One region of the Pseudomonas sp. CC11G genome, then DNA from elsewhere that is predicted to be linked to it. Evidence: predicted binding sites of a transcription regulator. Region 1 holds the regulator's gene; each other region holds the start of a gene.
The links. Region 1 encodes FliA, which starts transcription of late flagellar genes. Its sites were predicted from a motif close to CTAAAGTTTNNNNNNNNNNNGCCGNTAA; they were not measured.

Region 1 (4,837 bases):
ACAGGCTGCGCTGTGGCGTCGTCTGCAACGCATGGGCCTGCCGGCCGAGCTGTCGCGTGTGCTGCTGGAGCGGGTGAGCAAGGTGCCGGAGCAGCGTCAAGCTTGGCGCATGATCCTCGCCCACCTGGCCCACGCGATCAAAACGCCGAAGGTCGAACCATTGGAGGAGGGCGGTGTGATCGCCCTGGTTGGCCCGGCTGGTATGGGCAAAACCACTACACTGGCAAAAATGGCCGCCCGTTATGTACTGAAGTACGGCGCCCAGCACGTGGCGTTGGTGAGCATGGACAGCTACCGCATTGGCGCGCAGGAACAACTGAAAACCCTGGGCCGTATTTTGAATGTGTCGGTAACGCAGGTAGACCCGGGCCAATCGCTGACCCAGGCGCTGGAGCCTTTGGCTCGCAAGCGTGTGGTGTTGATCGACACCGCCGGCCTGCCTGGCAACGACCCGGCGCTGCACATGCAGTTGGAAACCTTGGCCGGTCGTGGGGTCAAATCGAGAAATTATCTGGTTTTGGCTGCTACCAGCCAGAGCCAAGTGCTCAAGGCCGCCTACCATAGCTATAAGCGTTGCGGTCTGACTGGCTGTATCCTTACCAAGGCCGATGAAGCGACCAGCCTGGGTGAAGTTATAAGTCTGGCTATAAGCCAGCATCTACCGGTAGCCTATCTGGCAGACGGCCCGCGGATTCCGGATGATTTGCACGTGGCGCGCCCACACCAGTTGGTAAGCCGAGCGGTGAGCCTGCAAGCGCCACAGGAGCCGAGTGAAGATGCGATGGCCGATATGTTTACCGGGCTGTATCAGAACCCGGCACGCCGGGCGAGTTAAACGCCCGGCAGTAAAGTTTTAAACCGTTGCGGTCGCCCTTAAGGGCAAGCGCAGCGTAACCAGCCAAGTGGCCCCAGTCGAAGCTAGACAAGGTGTGTGGATAACATGGGTATGCATCCCGTACAGGTGATCGCGGTGACCGGCGGCAAAGGTGGCGTCGGCAAGACCAATGTATCGGTCAATCTCTCCCTGGCCCTGGCCGATCTTGGCCGGCGGGTGATGCTGATGGACGCCGACCTGGGCTTGGCCAACGTGGACGTGCTGCTGGGCCTGTCGGCCAAGCGCACGCTGGCGGACGTCATCAGCGGCGAATGCGAACTGCGTGACGTGCTGCTGCAAGGCCCGGGCGGTATCCGCATTGTGCCGGCAGCCTCCGGTACACAGAGCATGGTGCAACTCACGCCCATGCAGCACGCCGGTCTTATTCAGGCCTTCAGCGAAATCAGTGACAACCTCGATGTACTCGTCATCGACACCGCCGCCGGTATTGGTGACGCGGTCGTCAGCTTTGTGCGTGCGGCCCAGGAAGTGATTGTGGTGGTGTGCGATGAGCCCACGTCCATCACCGACGCCTACGCCCTGATCAAACTGTTGAACCGCGACCACGGCATGAGCCGTTTCCGCGTGTTGGCCAATATGGCCCACAGCCCGCAAGAGGGTCGCAACCTGTTTGCTAAGCTGACCAAAGTGACTGACCGTTTTCTCGATGTCGCCCTGCAGTACGTCGGCGCTGTGCCTTACGACGAGTCGGTACGCAAGGCAGTGCAGAAACAGCGTGCAGTTTATGAGGCCTTCCCTCGCTCCAAGTGCGCCCTGGCTTTCAAGGCCATTGCGCAGAAGGTCGACACCTGGCCGTTACCAGCCAACCCACGCGGGCACCTGGAGTTTTTCGTGGAGCGTTTGGTACAGCAACCGCTAGCTGATACGGCCGTATGACATCAGGCAATGGGCTCCGTATGTATAGCAAGGCACAGGCGCAGGACTCCCAGCACCAGTTGATCGAGCGTTACGCCCCACTGGTCAAACGCATCGCCTACCACTTGCTGGCTCGCTTGCCAGCAAGCGTTCAGGTGGAAGACCTCATTCAGGCCGGCATGATCGGCCTGCTCGAAGCATCGAAAAAATACGACTCCAGCAAAGGCGCCAGTTTTGAAACTTTCGCCGGCATTCGCATACGCGGATCTATGCTGGATGAAGTACGCAAAGGCGATTGGGCACCGCGTTCGGTGCACCGCAATAGTCGGATGGTCAGTGACGCAATCCGAAAAATTGAAGCCAGAACAGGCAGAGACGCTAAAGATCAAGAAGTTGCGGCCGAACTCCAATTGAGTCTCGAGGATTACTACGGCATTCTTGGCGACACTTTGGGCAGTCGCCTGTTCAGTTTCGACGACCTTCTTCAGGACGGCGAACACACGGGTCTGCGTGAAGACGCTGGCATTACCCACTTCGAGCCTTCGCGCGATCTGGAAGATGAACGTTTCCAATCGGCATTGGCAGCGGCCATTTCCGGGCTGCCGGAGCGCGAACAGTTGGTGTTGTCGCTGTATTACGACGAAGAACTGAATCTCAAGGAAATTGGCGAAGTGCTGGGGGTCAGCGAATCGCGGGTCAGCCAGTTGCATAGCCAGTGTGCCGCTCGTTTGCGTGCACGCTTGAGCGAGTGGCGCGCCAGCTAGCTGAGCGGTACTGCCAGTTTCTCGATTCAACGCGCATCCAGGTGCTGGGTGCGTTTAGGACTGTACGGAGGTCGACTTGGACAAAAACATGAAAATCCTCATCGTTGACGACTTCTCAACGATGCGACGGATCATCAAGAACCTCTTGCGCGACTTGGGATTTACCAACACCGCTGAGGCAGATGACGGAACCACGGCTCTACCCATGCTGCAAAGCGGCAGCTTCGACTTTCTCGTGACTGACTGGAACATGCCGGGTATGACCGGTATCGACCTCTTGCGCGCGGTTCGCGCGGATGACCGTCTCAAGGCCCTGCCGGTGCTGATGGTTACCGCAGAAGCCAAGCGCGATCAGATTATTGAAGCGGCGCAAGCCGGGGTGAATGGTTATGTAGTCAAACCGTTCACAGCGCAGGTTCTGAAAGAGAAGATCGAAAAAATCTTCGAGCGTGTTAACGGCTGATTCCGGCCGTGGGGGCATTATGGCGCACGACGATCTACCCATGGGCGACCTCGAGTCGTCTCTAAAATCCAATGCCCGTGAGCTCGTTGAGAGCCTTGAAAAAGGTAATTTTGGCGACGCGGTCCAGCTGATTCACGAGCTCAATAAAGTTCGTGACCGTGGGCTGTATCACGAGGTGGGCAAACTGACGCGTGAGCTGCACAACGCCATCGTCAATTTCCAGCTTGACCCACGCGTGCCGCATGCCAAGGAAGTGTCGCAAATCACCGACGCCACCGAACGCCTGAACTATGTCGTGACGATGACCGAGAAAGCGGCCAATCGCACCATGGATCTGGTGGAGCAGAGCGCGCCGCTGGTTAACGACCTGCATGACGAAGCGACTAACCTGAGTGCTGACTGGGGTCGCTTTATGCGCCGCGAGTTGGGCGCTGAAGCATTCCGTGAACTGGCCAAACGCATCGAGCTGTTTCTGGCTCGCAGCGAGCGCGACAGCAGCAAATTGTCGGGGCACCTCAACGACATTCTGCTGGCGCAGGACTACCAGGACCTGACCGGTCAGGTGATCAAACGCGTTACGCAACTGGTGACAGAAGTCGAAGCCAACCTGCTGAAACTGGTGCTGATGGCCAGTCAGGTAGACCGTTTCGCCGGCATTGAGCACGACCATTCCGTGCTACGCGCCGAGCAAGAAAAACAAAAAGAGCCTTCTCACGGTGAAGGTCCGCAGATTCATGCCGATAAGCGTGAAGACGTCGCCTCTAATCAAGACGATGTAGACGATCTGCTATCCAGCCTAGGGTTTTAGGGAGCACACCAATGAGCTTCGGCGCCGATGAAGAAATCCTCCAGGACTTCCTGGTAGAGGCCGGCGAAATTCTTGAGCTGTTATCCGAGCAACTGGTCGAGCTGGAAAGCCGCCCGGATGACTCGAACCTGCTCAATGCTATTTTCCGCGGTTTCCATACCGTCAAAGGTGGCGCCGGCTTCCTCCAGCTCAACGAGCTGGTGGAGTGCTGCCATATCGCCGAGAACGTGTTCGACATCCTGCGCAAGGGTGAACGGCGCGTTGACTCGGAGCTCATGGACGTTGTCCTCGAAGCCTTGGACGCCGTTAACGGCATGTTTTCCGAAGTGCGCGAACGCGCCACGCCAACCCCGGCTTCGCCCGAGTTGTTGGCGGCGCTGTCGCGTCTGGCCGAACCACAAAGCGCCGCAGAACTTGCCGGTGCCGGCGCAGAACCTGAAGCTGCTGAGCCTGAACCCGAAGTGGAAGAGGCGCCTGCCGCGGCCGCCGCTTCAGGCGATATCACCGACAGCGAATTCGAGCAGTTGCTCGACGCGCTGCACGACGAACCCAAAGCGCCCGCTGCGGCCAGCAGCGGCGATGAAATCACCGACGACGAGTTCGAATCGTTGCTCGATCAGCTGCACGGCAAAGGCCAGTTCGCTGCGCCTGCTGCGGCCGCCGCGCCAGTTGCACCGGTCAGCGCGCCGCCTGCCAGCGAAACTCCGGCGGCCTCCGGCGGTGGTGATGAAATCACCGACGACGAATTCGAAGCCTTGCTGGATCAACTGCATGGCAAAGGCAAATTTGTAGAGCCAACTGCAACACCTGAACCAGCAGCCCCGGCACCGGTAGCGGCGGCGACGCCTGCGGCCAGCGGCAATGGTGACAACATCACCGACGACGAATTCGAAGCCCTGCTGGATCAGTTGCACGGTCAGGGCAAGTTCGTCGAGCCCGCCGCACAAGCGCCATTGCCGGCTGCTGTTGCAGCCCCGGCCAAGCCCGCTGCACCGGCCGCCAAGCCGGCGCCGAAAGCTGAACCGGCCAAACCCGCCGCTGCTAAGCCGGCA
Region 2 (4,837 bases), on a different contig from region 1:
GGCCGTGCTCGATGGCGCCCAGTTGGCTGACGGCACCGTCGGCCGGGCACAGAATGGCGCCGGGGGTTTCGTCCAGCGGGCGGGCGCCGTCTTTCAGGGCGCGGGTAAAGAAGGCGTTGAAGTTTTCATAAGCGGTCGGGTCTTCGACCTGTGCTTCGCTCATGTCCACCTGGTATTGCTTAACGAACCACGTGATCAGCGGATTTTTCAGCCAGCTTGCGCGGCATTCGGCGACGCAGCCAATCAGGCGCGACAGCAGGTGATGAGGCAGCAGGTATTGGCTGAGGATAAACAGACGATCTTTCATGGGTGTCCTTGAATGGTAAATAAGTGGCCGTTGTCGATAGCTCAGGCTTCGATTGGCGTGTCCGGCAGGTTGCCCCACTCGCCCCACGAGCCGGCGTACGCCTTGACCCGGGGATAGCCCAGCGCCTTGGCCACCAGGTAGGTGAAGCCGGAGCGGTGATGGGTTTGGCAGTGGGTGATGATTTCTTTGTCTTTGCTGATGCCAAGACTTTCCAGAATGGCGGGCATGTCCTGGCGAATGCGCAGGGCGCGGGCCTGGTCCATGCCGGCGGTCCATTCGAAATTCACCGCGCCGGGGATATGCCCGCCACGGGCCGCCACCATTTTCTGGCCGCTGTATTCGAGCGGGCCACGGGCATCCCAGATGGCCAGGTCGCTGCTGCCCAGGCGGCTTTGCAGGTACTCGCGGGTGGCGGTCGGGGCCTCGTTGATGTGCAGGGTGACCGGTGCTTGCGTGCTGGCGGCCGGAACGTTGGTGCTCAGCTCACGATGCTCGGCCTGCCAGGCCAGCAAGCCGCCATCCACGTAGTGGTATTGGCTATGGCCGATCACATCCAGCAGCCAGATAAAACGCCCGGCCCAGCCGCCGCCTTCGTCGTCATACACCACGTACACGGCGTTAGGGTTGTGGCCCAGTTCAGCGAACAGGGTTTGCAGGTTATCCAGCGTGGGCAGCAAGCCCGGCGCGGGCGGTTGGCCCAGTTGGGTGCGCTTGGGGTCGACAAAGCGCGCGCCCGGAATATGGCCTTCGGCGTAACGGGCAGCGCTGGTGAGGTCGACCAGAATCAGCTCCGGCGCATTCAGGCGCGAGGCGAGGTCGGCGGGTTCGATGACCAGGGGCAAACCAGAGAAGGCAGACATGCATGGCCTCCAGGCCAAATGATAAGGGGCCAGATTGTAGCGGAAAGGTTAGCGCCCGCGTTTGGCAAAGCTGGCCAGCGCGCGCTCGATGCATTGCGAAATCTTGCCGAATGCCTGCACGCAAGGGTCGCTGAGCGGCGCACCTTGCTGGTCGACCACCAGCACCATCACCACCTTGCCGTTGTTGGCCAGCGAGCGGATGAGCATATGTTCGCCGGGGAACAGGGCTTTCAACGTGCCGGGCATCAGCGCCGAAAACTGGGCGATGTTCTCCGGGCTCAGGCGCAATTGCCCTGGCTGGGCCAACAGGCGTTTGAGCACCTGGCTGTTGGACGGGTCGAGGGTCAGCGCCTGGGCTTCCTTGGGCATGCCCACGGTTTGCTGGGTGACCAGGCGGGTCTGGGTTTTATCGGCGAGCAACACCAGGGCGCGGCTCATGCCGCAGGCGTCCAGTGCGTCGCGGATGCAGGTGGTCAGTTGCAGCAGGTTGGCGAAGGCGCTCGGCTCGCGCAGCAGTTCGCGGCAATGTTGTTGCCAGGCCGGCGAGGTGTCTTTGGCCACCGGCGGTGGCGGCGCAATGGCCTGCAGATGGCGCGCGTCCCACGGCCATAGCAGCGCATGGGCCGGGTGCCAGAGGTCGGTGCCCGCGTATTGGCGAGCGCTGATCACGGCCTGCTGGTGGGTCAGTTGCTGCAGTTCGGCCAATGGCACTTGCAGGTACAAGGCGGTAATGCGCTGCCAGCGCAGGCTGTGCGGGCTTTGCCACGCCTGGTGCGAGCTCAGGGCCAGGGCGTTGGCAAGCATGATGGTGTTGCCGGGATGGGTCAGCCAGCGCGACAGCACCGGGTCGGCATCCAGCAATTGTTGCTGGTGCAGCGGCTCTTCATTGTTGCGCGCGATATGCAGCGCCTTGGCCAGCAAGCGGCGCTCGGTCGCCAGCAGGCGGTAAGTCTGGATGATCCATTCCGGCAACCGCCAGTGTTCGGCGATGGCCAGACACAAAGCCGGCAGGGAGACGCCGAACAGGTCGCGTTCGACTTTTTGTGTGGGTTCGCCGTGAACCAGTACCCGCTGCTCCCACTTATCAATGAGGTCGGGGTGGGCAGCAGCCAATGGCCACAGCGGCGACAAAAACAGCACGCTGCTCCAGTGGATTTCCTGCCACAGCCGCGCCATGCGGTTGGCAAACAACCCGCTGGCCTGTTGCGAGGCATGCAGGCTGATGAGCTGGATTTGGCGCAGGGCTTTGGGGATGTTCTCTTCGGCGACTACAGGAAGCCTGCCGAGCAGGTCTTCGGTGCGCTTGAGGCCAAGCCGCGAGATCGCAACCTCAAGGCTTTCCGCGGGCTCGCTAAGGCTGTTGTTGCTGCCGTTGGCTTCGCGCATGACCAACAATGCCAAGGAGGGACTTGCTTCAATTCGTTCAGCCACTTCACGCAGCGAGGTGCTGCTGCTGACGAGGGAGCGCCGCACTCGCTCGTGGGTCGTCGCCAGGATGGGCAGACGCACTTTATCGAGGTGTTTGACCCAGGTTTTAAGGCTGGAGGGTAGCGGTGGCAAGGTTGGCATGTGTTTGTAGCCCATTGGCTTTTAACCTTAACTGGCTATAGTCTGGCGTATAAGTTCCGATAATTAGAAGGGCTGATTTTTATAACCCTTCCCTTGGCTGCGTCTTCCTGGCTTTTAAGTAACCTTCTATGGCAAAAATCATTGGCATCATTGTTGTGTTCGCCTCGGTGTTGGGCGGGTACATTTTGTCCCACGGCAAGATCGCGGCACTGATTCAGCCTTTCGAGGTGATGATCATCGGCGGCGCTGCACTGGGCGCATTCCTTCAGGCCAACCCCGGCAGCACCTTTATGTCGGTGTTCAAAAAAGCCCTGAAGATGTTCGGCAACCGTTTTACCCACGCCTTCTATCTAGAAGTGTTGAGCATGCTCTACGAGATCCTCAACAAGAGCCGCCGCGAGGGCATGATGGCCATCGAGGCCGACGTGGAAGACCCCGCCGCCAGCGCCATCTTCAGCAAATACCCGGGCCTGCTCAAAGACGCCGGCATGACTGCGTTCGTGTGCGACTACTTGCGCATCATGTCCTCCGGCAACATGGCGCCGCACGAACTCGAAGGCCTGTTCGACATGGAGCTGGGCAGCCTCAAGGAAGAACTCGAACACAACTCCCACGCGGTAACCCGCATCGCTGACGGTCTGCCGGGCTTCGGTATCGTGGCCGCGGTACTGGGTATCGTGGTCACCATGGCCCTGCTCGGCCAGGTTGAACAGTCGGCCCTCGGCCAGCACGTAGGTGCGGCGCTGGTAGGTACTTTCCTCGGTATTCTCGCGGCGTATGGTTTCTTCGGTCCGCTGGCCACCTGCCTTGAGCACGATGCCAAGGAAGAGCTGAACGTCTACGAAGCCATCAAGGCTTCCCTGGTGGCTTCGGCATCCGGCATGCCGCCTTCTCTGGCGGTGGAATTTGGCCGCAAAGTGTTGTTCCCCGCGCACCGGCCAAGTTTCAGCGAGCTGGAACAAGCGATTCGCGGCCGCTGATAGATGGATAACAACCAACCCATCATCGTCAAACGGGTCAAGAAGTTTGCCGCTGGCCACCACGGTGGCGCCTGGAAAATCGCTTTCGCCGACTTCGCCGTAGCAATGATGGCGTTCTTCCTGGTGCTGTGGCTGATGTCCTCCGCCACGCCCGAGCAGAAGAAAGCCATCTCCGGTTACTTCCAGGACCCGGTCGGTTTCAGCGAAAGCGCCAGCCCCTATGTCATCGACCTCGGCGGTACGCCCACGCCGGCGCCAGACAAAACCCTGAACCCGGAAGTAAAAGACGCCAAGGCCGCTACCGACACCACTTCCGACACCGACAGTGATATCGCGCCAAGCGAAACCCAGGCCGAAAACATCGCGGAAAAGCTCGAGAAAGAGCGCCTGGAATTGCTTCTCCAAGAGCTGCAGAACAAGGTGAACGAGAACCCGCAGCTGCAGCGCTTCAAGGACCAGATCCTGTTCGAAATTACCCAGGACGGTTTGCGCATCCAGATCATGGACGCCGCCAACCGGCCGATGTTCGACAGCGGCAGCGCGCGCTTGCAGCCGTATTTTGAAGACATCCTGATCGCCATGTCCGACACCATCAAAGCGGTGCCGAACAAAATCAGCATCAGCGGCCATACCGATGCCAAACCCTTCGTGGGGCGTGGTGATTACGGTAACTGGGAGCTGTCGGCCGAGCGCGCCAACGCCGCGCGCCGTACCTTGGTAGCGGGCAGCTACCCGGACGATCAGATCGCCCGTGTGGTGGGATATGCCTCATCGGCATTGTTTGACCGTGACGACCCGATGAATCCGGTCAACCGACGTATCGACATTATCGTGCTGACCAAAAAGGCCCAGCGTGACATCGAAGGCGGTCAGGGCGCGGGAGAGGGCGGCGATGAAGCGCCGGCAGCCGATGGCGCGCCGGCCGCGCCCGGAGCGGCGCCAGCCAAAGCGGTGCCCGGTGCGCCAGCCGGTGCGCAGACCACGCCAGAGCAGCTCAAGGAAAAGCTCAACGTGTTTGATAACGGCGCGCTGAAGCTGGATCAGGCACGAGAGAAGTAAACCGTCACACAATCAAAAAGGCCGCGTATCGACGCGGCCTTTTTGTTTTCAGTAATCCTGCT
Region 3 (4,837 bases), on a different contig from region 1:
AAGAACACTTGCGCGTGGGCAAGCTGACTGGAAAGCACCAGTGCCAGCGCACCGGCTAGCGATTTGATCTGCATCGTTCTCATCCTTGTGATTACTGCGTCCGGCCGACATAGCCGGCGCCGGCGAGCGTAACGCACCGGGCGCAGCCGGAGAGAGGCGTCAGTCACAAATCGAAAGGCAAAAAAAACGCCACGGGCCGCGTAAGCCGGTGGCGTTTTTCGAACGGTAAAACTCAGCGGTTAAACCGCTCCACCAGCGCCGATTGACGCTGAGCCGTTACCGTCAGCTCCCTGCTCAACTGTGCGGTGTTCTGCGCTTCACCAGAGGTCTGGTCGGCAAGCTGAGCGATGGTGGTGATGTTCTGGTTGATCTCATCCGCCACCGCGCTTTGCTCTTCGGCGGCTGCGGCAATCTGGTCGGCCATGTCGGCGATATTGGCCACCGCATCGCTGATGCCGGCCAGTGCCTGGTCGGCCTTGAGAACCCGTTCAACCCCTTCATCAGCCTGTTTGCGGCCGATTTCCATGGTCAGCACAGCCTCTTCAGCGGTTCGCTGCAGTTTGGCGATCAGTTGATGGATCTGCCCAGTGGATTCAGCCGTACGCTGCGCCAGCGAACGAACCTCGTCGGCTACCACGGCAAAACCACGGCCCATTTCACCGGCGCGCGCGGCTTCGATAGCGGCGTTAAGGGCGAGCAGGTTGGTCTGGTCGGCGATGCCTTTGATCACGTCAACCACGCCGCCGATTTCGTTGCTGTCCTGAGCCAGACGAGTAACGGTTTCACCGGTTTCACCCACCGATACCGACAAGCGCTGAATCGCCTCGCGGGTTTCGCCGGCAATGCTGCGGCCTTCGCCGGTCAGGCGATTGGCTTCCTGGGTAGCGATGGCGGTGCGCGCCACGTTGCTGGCTACTTCCAGAGTGGTGGCGGCCATCTCGTTGACGGCGGTGGCGACCTGCTCGGTTTCCACGCGCTGACGTTCCAGGCCTTTGGAGCTGTTCTGCGCGAAGGTATCGGCCTGGCGCGCTTGTTCGGTCAGGTGTTCCGCGCTGTCTTGCAAGCGGGTCAGGCACGTCTTAAGACGCGCTTCCTGGCTGAGCATGGCCATTTCCAACCGGGCCTGTGGGCCGCGGCTGTCGGTGTACATGGTGGCAATCAGCGGATCGGAGTTGCTTTGTTCGGCCAGTTTCAACAAGCGACGGATGCCGCGTTGCTGCCAGTTCAGCCCGAGCAAGCCCAGCGGAACCGACAGCAATGCCGCGAGCAGAAAGCCCCAATGGAAGTCGAGCCAGGCACCCAGCACAAAGCCGATCTGGCTGATCAGAATAAACGGCACCCAGTTCTGCAGAATTGGCATCCAGACGTTGCTCGACGGAATCGCCGCTTTGCCCGCATTGATCCTTTGGTACAGCGCTTCAGCGCGACGAACCTGTTCAGCCGTAGGTTTCACCCGCACCGACTCGAAGCCGATCACCTGGCTGTTTTCCAGCACTGGGGTGACGTAGGCGTTGACCCAGTAGTGGTCGCCGCTGGAGCAGCGGTTTTTGACGATGCCCATCCACGGTCGGCCCGATTTCAGCGTCGTCCACATATGGGCAAACACCGCCGGCGGCACGTCGGGGTGGCGAACCATATTGTGTGGAGAACCGATCAACTGCTCGCGGGTGTAGCCGCTGATTTCCACAAAGGCATCGTTGGCGTAGGTGATCTCGCCTTTGAGGTCGGTGGTGGAGATCAGACGTTGCTGAGCAGGAAAGGTACGTTCACGTTGAGTGACGGGCTGATTGTTGCGCATGGGGCTTTATCCGTAATGTCCGTGCCGTTCTGATCGGCAGCTGCCGAGCAAAGTTGAGAAGAATTTTCCTACGACCTTTTTCGGCGCAGTGTAACCAGATTTGAACTGGCGCACAGTTTCCAAGACGTAAGTCTCAACCCGCCGGCAGCGTCAGGCCCCCTGGCTGACGCGCCAGCCAGAGCGGCGCACCGTTACCCGGCGATCAACTGTCGCAGCACGTAATGGAGGATGCCGCCGGCGCGGAAGTACTCCACTTCATTCAGCGTATCGATGCGGCACAGCACCTCGAACTGCTCCTGTTTGCCGTCTTCGCGGGTCAGCGTCAGCGGCAGGTGCATCAAGGGTTTGATCTCGACATTGTCGAGTCCGCCGATGCTCAGCGTTTCCTTGCCGGTCAGGCTCAGGCTCTTGCGGTCCTGGCCGTTTTTGAACTGCAGCGGCAGCACGCCCATACCCACCAGATTGGAGCGGTGGATACGCTCGAAGCTCTCGGCCAGTACGGCTTTTACGCCGAGCAGGTTGGTGCCCTTGGCCGCCCAGTCGCGCGACGAACCGGTGCCATATTCCTTGCCGGCAATCACCACCAGCGGCGTGCCTTCCTGTTGATAGCGCATCGCCGCATCGTAGATCGCCAGCTTCTCGCCGCTGGGCACATGCACGGTGTTGCCGCCTTCTTCGCCGCCGAGCATTTCATTGCGAATACGGATATTGGCGAACGTGCCGCGCATCATCACTTCATGGTTGCCGCGCCGCGAGCCGTAAGAGTTGAAGTCCTGCGCCTGCACGCCTTTTTCCTGCAGGTAGCGCCCAGCGGGGCTGCTGGCTTTGATATTACCGGCCGGGGAGATGTGGTCGGTGGTTACCGAATCGCCGAGCAGGGCAAGAATTCGCGCATCGGCGATATTGCCGATCTTTGGCGGTGCTTCGTCGATATGTTCGAAAAACGGTGGGTGTTGGATGTACGTGGAGTCGGCTTGCCACTCGTAAGTATCGGCATCCGGCACCTGAATGGCTTGCCACTTTTCATCGCCGGCAAAGACTTCCGCGTACTCCTTATGGAACATCTGGGTATCTACTTTCTGAACGGCGTCGGCGATTTCCGCCTGGCTCGGCCAGATATCGCGCAGGTACACCGGCTTTCCGTCTTTGCCGGGGCCCAGTGGGTCTTCGCTGAGGTTCATGCGCACGCTGCCGGCCAGGGCATAGGCCACCACCAGCGGCGGCGAGGCCAGCCAGTTGGTTTTCACCAGCGGGTGCACGCGGCCTTCGAAGTTGCGGTTGCCAGACAGCACCGAAGCCACAGTCAGATCCGACTGCTGAATGGCTTTTTCAATCGGCTCTGGCAGCGGTCCGGAGTTGCCGATGCAGGTGGTGCAGCCGTAGCCCACCAGGTCGAAGCCCAATTTATCCAGGTACTCGGTCAGGCCGGCGGCGTTGTAGTAGTCGGTCACCACTTTCGAGCCAGGCGCGAGCGAACTCTTCACCCAGGGCTTGCGCTGCAAACCCTTTTCCACGGCCTTCTTGGCTAGAAGGCCGGCGGCCATCATCACGCTGGGGTTGGAGGTGTTGGTGCACGACGTAATGGCCGCAATCACCACGGCGCCGTGTTGCAGGCGATGGGTTTTGCCCTCGAATTCGTAACTGGCCCCGCCCACCAACGAATCATCGTGGATGGCGGTGCCACCGCCGCCTTCGCTTAGCAGCCGGCCGTCCTCAGTGCTGGCCGGTTTTACTTGCAAGCCGAGAAAGTCATCAAAGGCTTGGCTGACGTCTGGCAGGGCGACGCGGTCTTGCGGGCGTTTCGGCCCAGCCAGGCTGGCTACGACCGTGCCCATATCCAGAGCCAACGCATCAGTAAACAGCGGCTCCTGGCCCGGCTCGCGCCACAGGCCCTGGGCTTTGCTGTAGGCCTCGACCAGCGCGACGGTGGCATCCGGCCGGCCAGACAGGCGCAAATAGCCGAGCGTAATGTCATCCACCGGGAAGAAACCGCAGGTGGCGCCGTATTCCGGGGCCATATTGGCGATGGTGGCGCGGTCGGCCAAGGGCAGGGTGGCCAGGCCGTCGCCATAGAATTCGACGAATTTTCCCACCACGCCTTTCTTGCGCAGCATCTGTGTAACGGTCAGCACCAGGTCGGTGGCGGTGATGCCTTCCTTCAATTTGCCGCTGAGCTTGAAGCCGATCACTTCGGGAATCAGCATCGACACCGGCTGCCCAAGCATCGCCGCTTCCGCCTCGATACCGCCGACGCCCCAGCCCAATACGCCGAGGCCGTTGATCATGGTGGTGTGCGAGTCGGTGCCGACCAGGGTGTCGGGGAAGGCGAACGTCTGGCCGTCTTCCTCTTTCGTCCACACGGTGCGGCCGAGGTATTCCAGGTTTACCTGGTGGCAGATGCCGGTGCCCGGCGGCACCACGCTGAAGTTATCGAAGGCATTCTGGCCCCAGCGCAAAAACGCATAGCGCTCGCCGTTGCGCTGCATTTCGATCTCGACGTTCTGCTCGAAGGCGCTGGTGGTGGCGAATTTGTCGACCATCACCGAGTGGTCAATCACCAGGTCTACCGGCGACAACGGGTTGATTTTCTGCGGGTCGCCGCCGGCCTTGGCCATGGCGGCGCGCATGGCGGCCAGGTCGACCACCGCAGGCACGCCGGTAAAGTCCTGCATCAATACGCGGGCCGGGCGGTATTGGATTTCACGCTCGGAGCTTCGGGTTTTCAGCCAGTCCACCAGCGCCTGGATATCGTGGCCGGTGACAGTTTTGTCGTCTTCCCAGCGCAGCAGGTTTTCCAGCAGCACTTTGAGTGACATGGGCAGCTTGTCGAGGCTGCCGAGCTTTTTCGCGGCCTCGGGCAAGCTGAAATAGGTATAGGTTTTGTCGCCGACAGTCAGGGTTTGGCGACTGTTGAGGCTATTCAGGGACGGCATGCTCATCTCCTTATGGGGCTACACGGTAAAGCCCGGGGTGCGCAGTTGTGCTGCGTCGAAGGGTGCAAAGACAGGTCTAGCCTAGCTGACGCAGCGGTGTACGCCT

Region 2: motA (flagellar motor stator protein MotA) is a predicted target of FliA. The motif match lies at 2,772-2,799, and genes of this name have one in related genera.
Region 3: AC0V2S_RS08800 (methyl-accepting chemotaxis protein) is a predicted target of FliA. The motif match lies at 1,829-1,856, and genes of this name have one in related genera.

The regions. Positions count from the first base shown of each region.
Region 1 covers NZ_JBWBZC010000025.1:57,519-62,355, reverse strand. Annotated here, with positions in the region: gene flhF (flagellar biosynthesis protein FlhF) at 1-835, shown strand, start outside; gene fleN (flagellar synthesis regulator FleN) at 932-1,771, shown strand; gene fliA (RNA polymerase sigma factor FliA) at 1,768-2,514, shown strand; gene AC0V2S_RS23175 (chemotaxis response regulator CheY) at 2,603-2,977, shown strand; gene AC0V2S_RS23170 (protein phosphatase CheZ) at 2,997-3,785, shown strand; gene AC0V2S_RS23165 (chemotaxis protein CheA) at 3,797-4,837, shown strand, end outside.
Region 2 covers NZ_JBWBZC010000003.1:163,719-168,555, reverse strand. Annotated here, with positions in the region: gene asd (archaetidylserine decarboxylase) at 1-307, opposite strand, end outside; gene AC0V2S_RS05480 (rhodanese-like domain-containing protein) at 349-1,167, opposite strand; gene AC0V2S_RS05475 (HDOD domain-containing protein) at 1,216-2,736, opposite strand; gene motA (flagellar motor stator protein MotA) at 2,865-3,716, shown strand; gene motB (flagellar motor protein MotB) at 3,720-4,775, shown strand; gene rsgA (small ribosomal subunit biogenesis GTPase RsgA) at 4,824-4,837, opposite strand, start outside.
Region 3 covers NZ_JBWBZC010000005.1:105,060-109,896, forward strand. Annotated here, with positions in the region: gene AC0V2S_RS08795 (hypothetical protein) at 1-74, opposite strand, end outside; gene AC0V2S_RS08800 (methyl-accepting chemotaxis protein) at 233-1,798, opposite strand; gene acnA (aconitate hydratase AcnA) at 1,990-4,731, opposite strand.